DNA from 2 places in the Streptomyces sp. NPDC052064 genome. Region 2 is predicted to be linked to the other one. Evidence: riboswitches for the same ligand, from Rfam matches in the RefSeq annotation. Region 2 holds a riboswitch; the other holds the start of a gene.
The links. A riboswitch is a leader RNA that binds a small molecule or an ion and turns the genes downstream of it on or off. The one in region 2 is predicted to bind glycine.
Positions count from the first base shown of each region.

Region 1: it holds a riboswitch for glycine, as region 2 does, so the genes downstream of both, gcvP (aminomethyl-transferring glycine dehydrogenase) here and gcvT (glycine cleavage system aminomethyltransferase GcvT) in region 2, are expected to answer to the same signal.

Region 1 is NZ_JBVJJE010000010.1:334,349-340,560, forward strand. Features, by position in the region: gene ACZ6TU_RS27645 (ABC transporter ATP-binding protein) at 1-328, shown strand, start outside; gene ACZ6TU_RS27650 (TOBE domain-containing protein) at 355-774, shown strand; gene gcvP (aminomethyl-transferring glycine dehydrogenase) at 826-3,711, opposite strand; glycine riboswitch at 3,889-3,984, opposite strand; gene ACZ6TU_RS27660 (PRC-barrel domain-containing protein) at 4,098-4,472, shown strand; gene ACZ6TU_RS27665 (DNA polymerase IV) at 4,497-5,900, opposite strand; gene ACZ6TU_RS27670 (MerR family transcriptional regulator) at 6,034-6,212, opposite strand, start outside.
Region 2 is NZ_JBVJJE010000008.1:299,696-305,907, forward strand. Features, by position in the region: gene ACZ6TU_RS23310 (ABC transporter permease) at 1-400, opposite strand, end outside; gene ACZ6TU_RS23315 (enhanced serine sensitivity protein SseB C-terminal domain-containing protein) at 744-1,544, opposite strand; gene ACZ6TU_RS23320 (enhanced serine sensitivity protein SseB) at 1,708-2,496, opposite strand; gene ACZ6TU_RS23325 (AAA family ATPase) at 2,564-3,232, opposite strand; glycine riboswitch at 3,414-3,514, shown strand; glycine riboswitch at 3,515-3,637, shown strand; gene gcvT (glycine cleavage system aminomethyltransferase GcvT) at 3,675-4,805, shown strand; gene gcvH (glycine cleavage system protein GcvH) at 4,909-5,286, shown strand; gene glyA (serine hydroxymethyltransferase) at 5,301-6,212, shown strand, end outside.

The sequences.
Region 1 (6,212 bases), on a different contig from region 2:
ACGGGCCGAGGGCCACACCGTCCGGCTCGACGCGGGCCCGGCCATCACGACCACGGAAGAGCTCTCCGGCCCGGCCTTCGTCGCCTTCCCGCCCGGCGCCGTGACGCTGTACCGCGAGCCCCCCACCGGCTCCAGCGCCCGCAACCTGTGGCGCTGCGAGGTCGCCGGACTGGAGACGCACGGCGACCAGATCCGCGCGGACCTCACGGGCGAACTGCCCCTGACCGCCGACCTCACCACGGTCGCCGCCGCCGAACTCGACCTGCATCCCGGCGCCCCGGTCTGGGCGGCGGTCAAGGCGACGCAAACACACGCATACCCGGCATAGGGAACAGATCGGGCTACCGTGCCCCCATGAGCCTGAGCATCCGCAACCAGTTCCCCGGCACCGTCACCGCCGTCACATCGGGCGAGGCCATGGCGACGGTCAGCGTCCGCCTCACCGGCGGCCAGGCCCTCACCGCGGCGATCACCCGCGAGGCGGCGGACGACCTCGGTCTCGCGCCGGGCACCGCCGTGCGCGCCCTGGTGAAGTCGACGGAGGTCTCGCTGGCCACCGTCCCCGTCGAGGGCCTGTCCATCCGCAACCGGCTCCCCGGCACGGTCACGGACATCACGACCGGCGACGCGATGGCGTCCGTCCGGGTCACCGTCGAGGGCGGCGAACTGACCGCCGCGATCACCAGGGACGCCGCGGACGACCTCGCCCTGTCGGCCGGAACCCCCGTTGTCGCCCTGATCAAGTCGACCGAGGTGTCCCTCGCCGCCGAATGACGGGAGGGGCCCCGCACCGCGGAGCCCCTCCCTTACGACCGGTCGGGCCGATCAGTCCTCGTACGCGTCCAGCGGCGGGCAGGAGCAGACCAGGTTACGGTCGCCGAAGGCCTGGTCGATGCGGCGCACCGGCGGCCAGTACTTGTCTGCGGGCGAGACCCCGGCCGGGAAGACGGCCTCCTCACGGCTGTAGGCGTGCTCCCACTCCCCGGCGAGCGTCCCGGCGGTGTGCGGGGCGCCCCGGAGCGGGTTGTCGTCCGCGGGCCACTCGCCGGAGCCGACCTTCTCGATCTCCGCACGGATGGCGATCATCGCCTCGCAGAACCGGTCCAGCTCGGCCAGGTCCTCCGACTCGGTCGGCTCGATCATCAGCGTCCCGGCCACCGGGAAGGACATCGTCGGCGCGTGGAAGCCGTAGTCGATCAGCCGCTTGGCGACGTCGTCGACGCTCACCCCGGTCGCCTTGGTCAGCGGCCGCAGGTCGATGATGCACTCGTGCGCCACGAGCCCGCCGGGGCCGGTGTAGAGCACCGGGTAGTGCGGCTCCAGCCGCCTGGCGATGTAGTTGGCGCTGAGCACCGCGACCTGCGTGGCCCGCTTCAGCCCCTCGCCGCCCATGAGCCGGACGTACGCCCAGGAGATCGGCAGGATGCCGGCGGAACCCCACGGGGCCGCGGAGATGGGACCGACCCCCGTCTCCGGGCCCGCCTCGGGCTGGAGCGGGTGGTTCGGCAGGTACGGCGCGAGGTGTTCACGCACCGCGACCGGACCGACGCCGGGACCGCCGCCGCCGTGCGGGATGCAGAAGGTCTTGTGCAGGTTCAGGTGCGAGACGTCACCGCCGAAGTGTCCCGGCTTGGCGAGTCCCACGAGGGCGTTGAGGTTGGCCCCGTCGACGTAGACCTGCCCGCCCGCCTCGTGCACCTGGGCGCAGATGTCGGCGACATGCTCCTCGAACACGCCGTGCGTGGACGGGTACGTGATCATCAGCACCGCCAGCTCGTCGCGGTACTGCTCGATCTTCGCCCGCAGGTCCTCGACGTCGATCTCGCCGTCCTCGGCGGTCTTCACGACGACGACCTTCATGCCCGCCATCACCGCGCTCGCCGCATTGGTGCCGTGCGCGGACGACGGGATCAGGCACACGGTGCGCTGCTCGTCCCCGTTGGCCCGGTGGTATCCGCGTACGGCGAGCAGACCGGCCAGCTCGCCCTGCGACCCGGCGTTCGGCTGGAGGGACACCTTGTCGTACCCGGTGACCTCGGCGAGACGGTCCTCCAGCTCGCGGATGAGCGTCCGGTAGCCCCCCGCCTGCTCGGCGGGCGCGAAGGGGTGCAGCTGCCCGAACTCGGGCCAGGTGACCGGCTCCATCTCCGTGGTCGCGTTGAGCTTCATGGTGCAGGAGCCCAGCGGGATCATGCCCCGGTCGAGCGCGTAGTCGCGGTCGGCCAGCCGGCGCAGGTAGCGCAGCATGGCGGTCTCGGAGCGGTGCTGGTGGAAGACGGGGTGCGTCAGGTACTCGTCGGTCCGCAGCAGCGCGTCCGGAAGCCCGTCCTCGGTGGCCGCGTCCAGCGCCTCGATGACGCCTTCGAGACCGAAGGCGGCCCACACGGCTCGCAGCTGGGCCCGCGTGGTGGTCTCGTCGCAGGCGATCGAGACGTGGTCGGCGTCGACGAGACGGAGATTGACCCCGTTCTCCTGCGCGGCGGCCACGACGTCGGCGGCCCGGCCCTCGACGCGCACGGTGAGCGTGTCGAAGTAGGAACCGTGCACGACCTCGACACCGCCGCTCGCGAGCCCGGCGGCGAGGACGGTGGCGTACCGGTGGGTGCGCCGCGCGATGCCCTTCAGGCCCTCCGGCCCGTGGTAGACGGCGTACATGCCGGCCATGACGGCGAGCAGCACCTGCGCGGTGCAGATGTTGCTGGTGGCCTTCTCGCGGCGGATGTGCTGCTCACGCGTCTGGAGCGCCAGCCGGTAGGCCCTGTTACCGTCCGCGTCGACGGACACGCCGACGAGCCGCCCGGGCAGGCTGCGCGCCATCTTCTCCTGGACCGCCATGTAACCGGCGTGCGGACCGCCGAAGCCCATCGGCACACCGAAGCGCTGCGTCGTCCCGACGGCGATGTCCGCGCCGAGCTCACCGGGCGACTTCAGCAGCGTCAGCGCGAGCAGATCGGCCGCGACGGTGACGAGCGCCCCGAGCTCGTGCGCCTGGTCGATGACCGGCTTGATGTCCCGTACGGCTCCGGAGGCGCCCGGGTACTGGATCAGCACGCCGTTGATCTCGCGCTCGGCGATCTCGGCGGGAATGCCCTCGCTGAGATCGGCGACGACGACCTCGACGCCGGTCGGCTCGGCCCGGGTCTGGATCACGGCGATGGTCTGCGGCAACGCGTCCGCGTCGACCAGGAACAGGCCCTTCTTGTTCTTGCCGAGGCGCCGCGACAGCGCAAGGGCCTCGGCGGCCGCGGTGCCCTCGTCGAGCAGGGAGGCACCGGAGGTCGGCAGTCCGGTGAGGTCGGCGACCATGGTCTGGAAGTTGAGCAGCGCCTCGAGCCGCCCCTGCGAGATCTCCGGCTGGTACGGCGTGTAGGCCGTGTACCAGGCCGGGTTCTCCATGACGTTGCGCATGATCACCGGCGGCGTGAACGTGCCGTGGTACCCGAGTCCGATCATGGAGCCGAGGACCTGGTTGCGGTCGGCGAGGGAGCGCAGTTCGGCGATCACCTCGGCCTCGCTGCGGGCGCCCGGCAGGTCCAGCGCCTCGGCGCTCTTGATCACGGCCGGGACCGCGGCGGCCGTGAGCTCGTCCAGCGAGCCGTAGCCGACCTGCGCCAGCATCTTGGCGCGGGCCTCGTGGTCGGGGCCGATGTGGCGCTGCTCGAAGGGAACTGCCTCTTCGAGCTCGGAGAGCGGAATGCGATGGGCGGTCATTTGCGGAGGCCTCCTGGTCTGACACGACCTTCGAGGGGCACCACGGGACGGGTACCCGAACGGCCTCCCCCTCTGTCATCTCAACCTGAGAGCTTCACCGGATCGCCCGAAGGCCTCCGGCTTTCACCGTCGGTGAGAGCGGAAGCCGTCGACACCCGCCCTGCTTTCCAGAGTGACCTCGTCCGTGCGGTACGTGAGCCTGAGAGATTCCGGGGAGGATTTGCTCCTTCGGCGCCTCCGATGGTGTCTGGAGGACTCTCCCGCACGGGGTCAGCAGCCGCTGTCAGCGTACCAGCGAGGTCAACGCACGAACCTTCGAGTGGCCGCCTCACCGATTGTGCCGTTTTGTTGTGCTTACGGATGAGTTGCGACCATGTGGAGGGCCCGTGCGAACCGATATCGATCCGCGCAACCTGATCGGCCGCAAGGCGTTCGACCGCAACGGAACCAGGATCGGCACGATCGACGAGATCTACCTCGACGACGCCACCGGCGAGCCGGAGTGGGCTGCCATACGGACCGGCCTGTTCAGCAGGGACGCTTTCGTCCCGCTCGAGCCCAGTGAACTGATCGACGGCGCCCTCCACGTGCCTTTCGACCGTGCCCTGATCAAGGACGCCCCCGACTTCGGCGTGGGCCGCCACCTCTCCCCGGAACAGGAACTCCAGCTCTACCACCACTACGGCCTCGACGTCGCCGCATCTCCCCCGCTCGCGGACCACGACTTCGGCAAGCTGGCAGGCACGGACGAGACGGCCTGAAGCCCCGGCAAGCCGTCCAGCCCTCTAAGGGACAGCGGACCGCAGTCCCACAGCTCCGGACCCACCCTCCGGCCCGCGGCTCTCCTCCGGTCTCGGTAACACCAGCGGCAGCGGATCCGCCGGCTCCAGATCCGGATCGTCGACCCGGAAGGTCCGCACCCGCCCGGGCTCCGAGCCGGGCGTCTCGAACCGCACGGTGACCCGCCCCAGACCGCTGCCCTGCACCCACCCGTGCCCGAACACGGCGTGCCGTACGTCGTGCCCGGCGGGCCACCGCCGCTCGGCGAGCGCCGGCTGCTCCTCGACCGGCGCCACGGCAGGCTCCTCGACCGGCCCCTGCGCCTCCGCCCGCTCCCCCGCCGCCTGCGCGAAGAGATCCTCCTGCGTGTAGTCGGCGAGCCCGCTGACGCCCACCCCGAGCAGCCGCACACCGCCCGTCGTGTCGACCGAGTCCAGCAACCTGGCCGCCGCCTCGCGGATCACCCCGGGATCGTCCGTCGGCCCGCGCAGCGTCTCGGACCGGGTGAGCGTCGAGAAGTCGTACCGCCGCACCTTCAGCACGATCGTCCGCCCGGACAGCCCGGCCCCGCGCAGCCGCCGCACGCACCGGTCGGCGAGTCGCTGCACCTCGAGCCCGACCCGCACCCGGTCGTGGATGTCCACGTCGTAGGTGTCCTCGACCGACACCGACTTCGTCTCCCGCTCCGCCACGACAGGCCGGTCGTCCCGCGCCAGCGCCATGGCGTAGAGCCCGTGTCCGTGCGCCTTCCCCAGCAGCCGGACCAACTCGTCCTCCCCCGCCTCGACGATCTCCTCGACCGTGGTGATCCCGGCCCGCCGCAGATGGTCGCCCGTCGCCGGCCCGACCCCCGGCAGAATCCGCACCGACATCGGCCCGAGCATCGCCCGCTCGGTCCCCGGCGCGATCACCACCAGCCCGTCCGGCTTGGCCTGCTCCGACGCGATCTTCGCGAGCATCTTGGAGGCGGCGAGCCCCACCGACCCCGTGAGCCCGGTGACGGCCCGTATGTCCGCGCGCAACTGCGCCCCGACCAGCCGCGCCGACTGCTCGTCCCAGGCCGCTCCCCCGGCCTCCAGGTCCACGAAGGCCTCGTCCAGACTCAGCGGCTCCACCAGGGGCGACAACGCCCGCAGCAGCTCCATCACCCGCTCGCTGATCGTCCGGTAGAGCTCGAAGCGCGGCACGAGATACGCGGCGTTGGGCGCGAGCCGCCGCGCCTGCCCCATCGGCATCGCCGAATGCACCCCGAAGACCCGGGCCTCGTACGACGCCGTGGCCACGACGCCCCGCGGCCCGAGCCCGCCCACGACGACGGCCTTCCCGCGCAGACTCGGCTTGGACACCTGCTCCACCGAGGCGAAGAAGGCGTCCATGTCGAGATGCAGGATCGTGGGCGCGGTTCTCACAACTCCGATGCTGCCCTACGCCACTGACAACGCCCCGGACAACCGCCCTGACGCCCTGGGAGAAACCGCTTGCATCCCGACGCGGAAACGTCGCGCCTGTAGCGGCCGCGGGGGCACCGCACTGCCGGACGGCTCAAACGGCCCGGTTCCGCCGCCGCGCCAGCTCGTCCGCCGGGTTGGGCCCGACCAGGGTCTCGCCGGTGTCGATCCGCTCCCCGTGCAGCTGGGACAACGCGCTCTCGACATCCCGCCACACCACGCCCACGGCAATCCCGAAGACACCCTGGCCCCCCTGGAGCAGGGCGTGGACCT
Region 2 (6,212 bases):
GCAGCGTGGCGCCGCCCGCGACCAGGAGGGAGACCCAGGAGCCGTCGATGATGCGGGCGAGCATGTCCCGGCCGTACTGGGGGTCCACGCCGAGCGGGTGGTCCCAACTCATGCCTCCCCAGCCGCCCTTGGGGGCGAGCAGGGCGGGGTCGATGAGGTCCTGGTTGAACTTGTTGGGATCGAGGTTGAAGATCCACTGGATCGGCTTGGAGAACACCGCCATCGTCACGAGCAGAATGACGACGACGCCTCCCGCCATCGCCACCTTGTCCCGCTTGAAGCGCATCCAGGCGATCTGGGTGAGAGAACGCCCTTCGATCTGGCTCTTCTTGACCCCGGAGAGCACGGCCTCGGGCTGTGCTCCGGCTTCCGCCCCGGTGGTCTCGATCGGTGCGGTCACGGTGCGATTGACCCCTCTCGGGCCGGCGATCGCCGAGCCCCTGGCTGCCGCTGTAGCGGTTTTGTTTGTCTCGTACACGAGACCGACCCGGCCCGTGTCTTGCGGGGAGTCTTCAACGCTTTGGCGATCTGTTGCCAGACTTGGCGGTGAAAGGATGCGTAAACGTGATGCTGTCTGCGGGGTTCCGTTATCCGGACAACGGGTAACGGGGGTCGGACGCACTGCAATAGGGGCACTTTAGGGCATACTCTCATTTTTCACCCTTATCTACGCGCGAAGAGCTGAGAGCCTGTCTCGTTTTGAGAGTGGGAATCGGGGGCCCGCGGGTCGGCCGCGGGGCGGGTCAGTACCTGCCCTGAGCCGGGGGGAAGCCGTAGCCCGAGGCCGGGGCCTGGACAGGGGCGGTGGCGTGGGCCTCGCGGTCGTAGAAGGGGCGGGCGCTCGCACGCAGCCACATGGCGACCGGGTCGTGTTCGTCGGACATGGCTACGGTCGAGACGGGCAGCCCGTCCGGTACGGCACCGAGGGACTGCTGCATCATCGCGCGCACGGAATCCACCGCCGGCGGCGAGGTGTCGTACACATCCAGTCCGATGGCGAGATACGGCGCCCCGAGCGCGGGCTGCACCCAGGCCCGGCGCAGTGAGCGGACGGCCGGGGTGCGGTGGGCGTTCTGCGCGAGCAGGGCGTAGAACTGCGGGATCTCGATGGCCGGTTCGGACAGCCGCAGCGGTCCGGCGGGCTGGCGGTCCAGGCCCGTGGCGACGCGGCGCAGGTCGAGCCACGGGATGCCGACGCCGCCGCCGGGGGCGTGCGGGTTGAGCCAGAGGCCGTAGTGGTCGGGGTAGAGGGCGCGGGCGACGTCGATTCCGTCGACCACCTCGTACGAGCGGTTCCAGCCGCTGGCCGAGAGCTCCTGGGCCGAGGTCACGCAGGGGGCGTAGCCGTAGCCGTCGACCTCCATGTTCCCGTACTGGGCGTCGGGGGAGCCCGCCTGGCCGTGCCAGAGAAGCATCCAGATCTGGCCGGTGTGCGGGGTGGCGAGCGCGCGCAGGAGTGCCTCGTAGGCGTCGTAACGCCCGGGCGTGACCTGGCGCAGCATGTGCTCGACCTGTCCGGCCGCGGCCGTGCCGCTCGCGCTCACCTTTACCGCCCCTTCGTACAACGCCTCGACCGTGACCTAGCTTAAGCCCGCCCATGAGCTCGGAGCTTGGTGTCGTCTCGCGGCCGCGGGTTGTTCGTGGTCGATCGCGCCCACGCGGCGGAGCCGCATGATGCTACAGCCCCGCACCCCTCGGCCGGTTGCCCTACCGCTGGTAGAAGGGCCGGACCCTGTCCTTCATCCAGGTGCCCACCGGGTCCTCCGCCACGTCCAGGAGGACCAGGTTGACCGGCCAGGGGGCCGGGGACTTGGTCACGGCTCGGGACAGGGCCTCCAGCGGGAGGGCTCGCAGGTCACCTTCCCACTGGGAGAGTTCGACGCCCACGAACATCACCGGGTCGGCGGTCTCGATCGCGGCGAGGCAGCGGCGGGCCGTGACGACGACGCCGATCGCCTCGAACTCGGCGGAGGCGGCGGCGAGGAAGTCCACCGGGTCGTCCTGCCAGTCGGGCTCGAAGAGGCGGACCCGGCCGCCGCTCGCGGGGCCGTCCAAGGGTGTCCGGCCGGCCCTGCAGAGCTCGGCCACGGCGGGCGGCGGGAGCGGTATGCCGACCACCCCGCCCGGATTGACGGCTATCCCGGCGTGCGGGGGCAGGCCGCGGGCGAACTCCACGGCGGGCGCGATGGTGTACGACATATGGGAGCCGACGACCTGGCGGAACTGCTCCTCGGAGCTGAACACCGGTACGTACGCCTGGCCCTCGATCTCTATCCCGGGCAGGTCGAGAGGGCCGCTCTGGGGGCCGCCGCCACTCGGCAGGGGGACCCAGACGAAACTCCGGCCGAGCACCTCGACGATCCGCCCGCCGGCCGACGGCCCGGCGCCGAGGGAGGCCGAGAGCACCTCCTCCAGTTCGTTGCCGGGCCATCCGCCGTGCGGGTGGGTCTGCGTGTGCGCCGGGAAGTCCGCGGAGAAGTCCGCCGGGAAGTCCATCTGCCTACCGCCTGCCTGGAACCACTGCTGTGACTCAAAAGGCTAGCGGCTCGCCGGCCGCCGGCGGTCAGCCCATGAACCCGATCCGGCGCAGGGTGTCCGCCGCGTCCCGGTCGACGAGGATCGCCGAGCCGCAGCCCGCGGGCAGTTCGCCCCGCTCCACGGAGCGCAACAGGCGGGTGGTCGCCGCGCGGTGGCGCAGGAACGCGTACCGCGAGACACCGCGGCCGCGGTCGCGCTGGCCGGCCAGGGCCTCCTCGGGGGTGACGTCGAGCATGAGCAGATGCAGGGTGCCGCCCCGGCGGCGGGCCTCGCGGGCCAGCCAGCGGCGGACCCAGGCCTGGGTGCCGCAGTCGTGCACCACGACGCCCTCCCCGGTGCGCAGGGCGCGCCGCAACCCGGTGTAGTGGGCGAGGCGGACGAGCGGGCGGTAGACCGCGTACGGCAGGAAGCGCGACATGCGGCCGTCCCAGCGGTCTCGGGTGTCCTGGGAGTCGATGCGCCGGCCGGGCACGGTGCGCCGCATCAGCGTGGACTTGCCGCTGCCGGGCAGGCCCGTGACCACGACGAGGTCGCGGGCGCCGAAGAGCAGCGCGTGCGGGCTGCGGCCTGCGCGCTCGCGCAGGTCGCGGACGACCGGCACCGGCAGCGGGCCACAGGCCGCGCGTGCCGGAACGGCCGGCTGCTCGGGCAGCGCGACGCCCGATGTCGTGGCGTACGCGGTGGTCCTGTTCACCGTGATCGTCCTCCCCTGGGGCCAGGTATGGAGTCCCATCCCCGCTGAGCGTAAAGAGAAGGTAATGCCCGATGTCTCTGGTTTTAGTCCTCTTCCTGCAACAGGCCTGCTACAGGGTGGTGCCCTGCCACCCCGCGACGATGCGTGCAATGATGTGCGCGCCAACTGCATACCGGCCGTTTGAATCCGCGCGGGAGAGTCCCCAGCACCGTCTGACGCTGGGGCGCCGAAGGAGCAAGTCCCTCCCTTGAATCTCTCAGGCCCCGTTACCGCGCGGGCGAGGCACATCTGAAAAGCGGGCCATCTCCTGTCGTCGAGGCGACGGGCGTGGCTCCACCCAAGGTGCAAGCCGTGTCCCCCGTGGTCATGGCGAACCTCTCAGGTTCCGATGACAGATGGGGAGGAACGACCTCGCCCGTCATGCCCCTGGGAGACGCGACCGATGAGCAGTACAGGAGAACTCCGCCACACCGCGCTCGATGCCCTGCATCGTTCGCTCGGCGCGACGATGACCGACTTCGCCGGCTGGGACATGCCCCTGCGCTACGGCTCCGAGCGCGACGAGCACACCGCCGTGCGCACGAAGGCCGGGCTCTTCGACCTCTCCCACATGGGCGAGATCACCGTCACCGGTCCGCAGGCCGCCGCCCTGCTCGACTTCGCGCTCGTCGGCAACATCGGCGGCGTCAAGCCGGGCCGCGCCCGCTACACCATGATCTGCCGGGCCGACGGCGGCATCCTCGACGACCTGATCGTCTACCGGCTGGGCGAGACCGAGGCCCCCGAGTACATGGTCGTCGCCAACGCCTCCAACGCCCAGGTGGTCCTGGACGCGCTGACCGAGCGAGCCGCCGGCTTCGACGCCGAGGTGCGCGACGACCGGGACGCCTACGCGCTGATCGCCGTACAGGGCCCGGAGTCCCCCGGGATCCTGAAGTCCCTCACCGACGCCGACCTCGACGGGCTGAAGTACTACGCCGGCCTGCCCGGCACCGTCGCCGGGGTCCCGGCCCTGATCGCCCGCACCGGTTACACCGGCGAGGACGGCTTCGAGCTGTTCGTGAAGCCGGAGCACGCGGTCGAGGTGTGGCAGGCCCTGACCAAGGCGGGCGAGGGCGCCGGACTGGTCCCGTGCGGGCTGTCCTGCCGCGACACGCTGCGCCTGGAGGCGGGCATGCCGCTGTACGGGCACGAGCTGAGCACCTCCCTGACGCCTTTCGACGCCGGTCTCGGCCGGGTGGTGAAGTTCGAGAAGGAGGGCGACTTCGTGGGGCGCGAGGCCCTGCGCGAGGCCGCCGCCCGGGCCGAGCAGAACCCGCCGCGCGTGCTCGTCGGGCTCGTCGCCGAGGGCCGCCGGGTCCCGCGCGCCGGGTACGCCGTCGTCGCCGGCGGCGAGGTGATCGGCGAGGTCACCTCCGGCGCCCCCTCCCCCACCCTCGGCAAGCCCATCGCCATGGCGTACGTCGACGCCGCGCACGCCGCGCCCGGGACGCCAGGCGTGGCCGTGGACATCCGGGGCAGTCACGAGCCGTACGAGGTCGTGGCGCTGCCGTTCTACAAGCGGCAGAAGTAGACACTGGCCGGGGGCCGCGGCAAGCGCCCCCGTCGCCCTTCGTCCCAGCTCACCAGCAGTCCCCCGTCAACAGCACTCCCGCGCGTACAGGAGAATCCAGGCCATGAGCAACCCCCAGCAGCTGCGTTACAGCAAGGAGCACGAGTGGCTGTCGGCCGCCGAGGACGGCGTCTCGACGGTCGGCATCACGGAGCACGCGGCCAACGCGCTCGGCGACGTGGTCTTCGTCCAGCTCCCCGAGGTCGGTGACTCGGTGTCCGCGGGCGAGACCTGCGGTGAGCTGGAGTCGACCAAGTCGGTGTCCGACCTCTACTCCCCCGTCTCCGGTGAGGTCACCGAGGTCAACGAGGACGTCGTGAACGACCCGTCGCTGGTGAACTCGGCGCCCTTCGAGGGCGGCTGGCTGTTCAAGGTGCGGGTCGCGGAGGAGCCGGGCGACCTGCTCTCCGCCGACGAGTACACCGCGTTCTCCGCCGGCTGAGGAGTCGTAGCCGTATGTCCGTCCTGAACACACCCCTGCACGAGCTCGACCCGGCCGTGGCCGCCGCGGTCGACGCCGAGCTGCACCGCCAGCAGTCCACGCTCGAGATGATCGCCTCGGAGAACTTCGCCCCGGTCGCGGTCATGGAGGCGCAGGGCTCGGTCCTCACCAACAAGTACGCCGAGGGCTACCCGGGCCGCCGCTACTACGGTGGCTGCGAGCACGTCGACGTGGTCGAGCAGATCGCGATCGACCGCGTCAAGGAGCTGTTCGGCGCCGAGCACGCCAACGTGCAGCCGCACTCGGGCGCCCAGGCCAACGCGGCCGCGATGTTCGCGCTGCTCAAGCCGGGCGACACCATCATGGGTCTGAACCTCGCGCACGGCGGGCACCTGACCCACGGCATGAAGATCAACTTCTCCGGCAAGCTCTACGACGTCGTCGCCTACCACGTCGGCGAAGACGGCCGGGTCGACATGGCCGAGGTGGAACGGCTGGCGAAGGAGTCGAAGCCGAAGCTGATCGTCGCGGGCTGGTCGGCCTACCCGCGGCAGCTGGACTTCGCCGCGTTCCGCCGGATCGCGGACGAGGTCGGCGCGTACCTGATGGTCGACATGGCGCACTTCGCGGGGCTCGTCGCGGCCGGGCTGCACCCGAACCCGGTCCCGCACGCGCACGTGGTGACCACGACCACCCACAAGACGCTGGGCGGCCCGCGCGGCGGTGTGATCCTCTCCACGGCCGAGCTCGCCAAGAAGATCAACTCCGCTGTCTTCCCCGGTCAGCAGGGCGGTCCGCTGGAGCACGTGATCGCGGCCAAGGCGGTCGCCTTCAAGGTCGCGGCCTCGGAGGACTTCAAGGAGCGCCAGCGCCGTACGCTGGAGGGTGCCCGCATCCTGGCCGAGCGTCTGGTGAAGGACGACGTC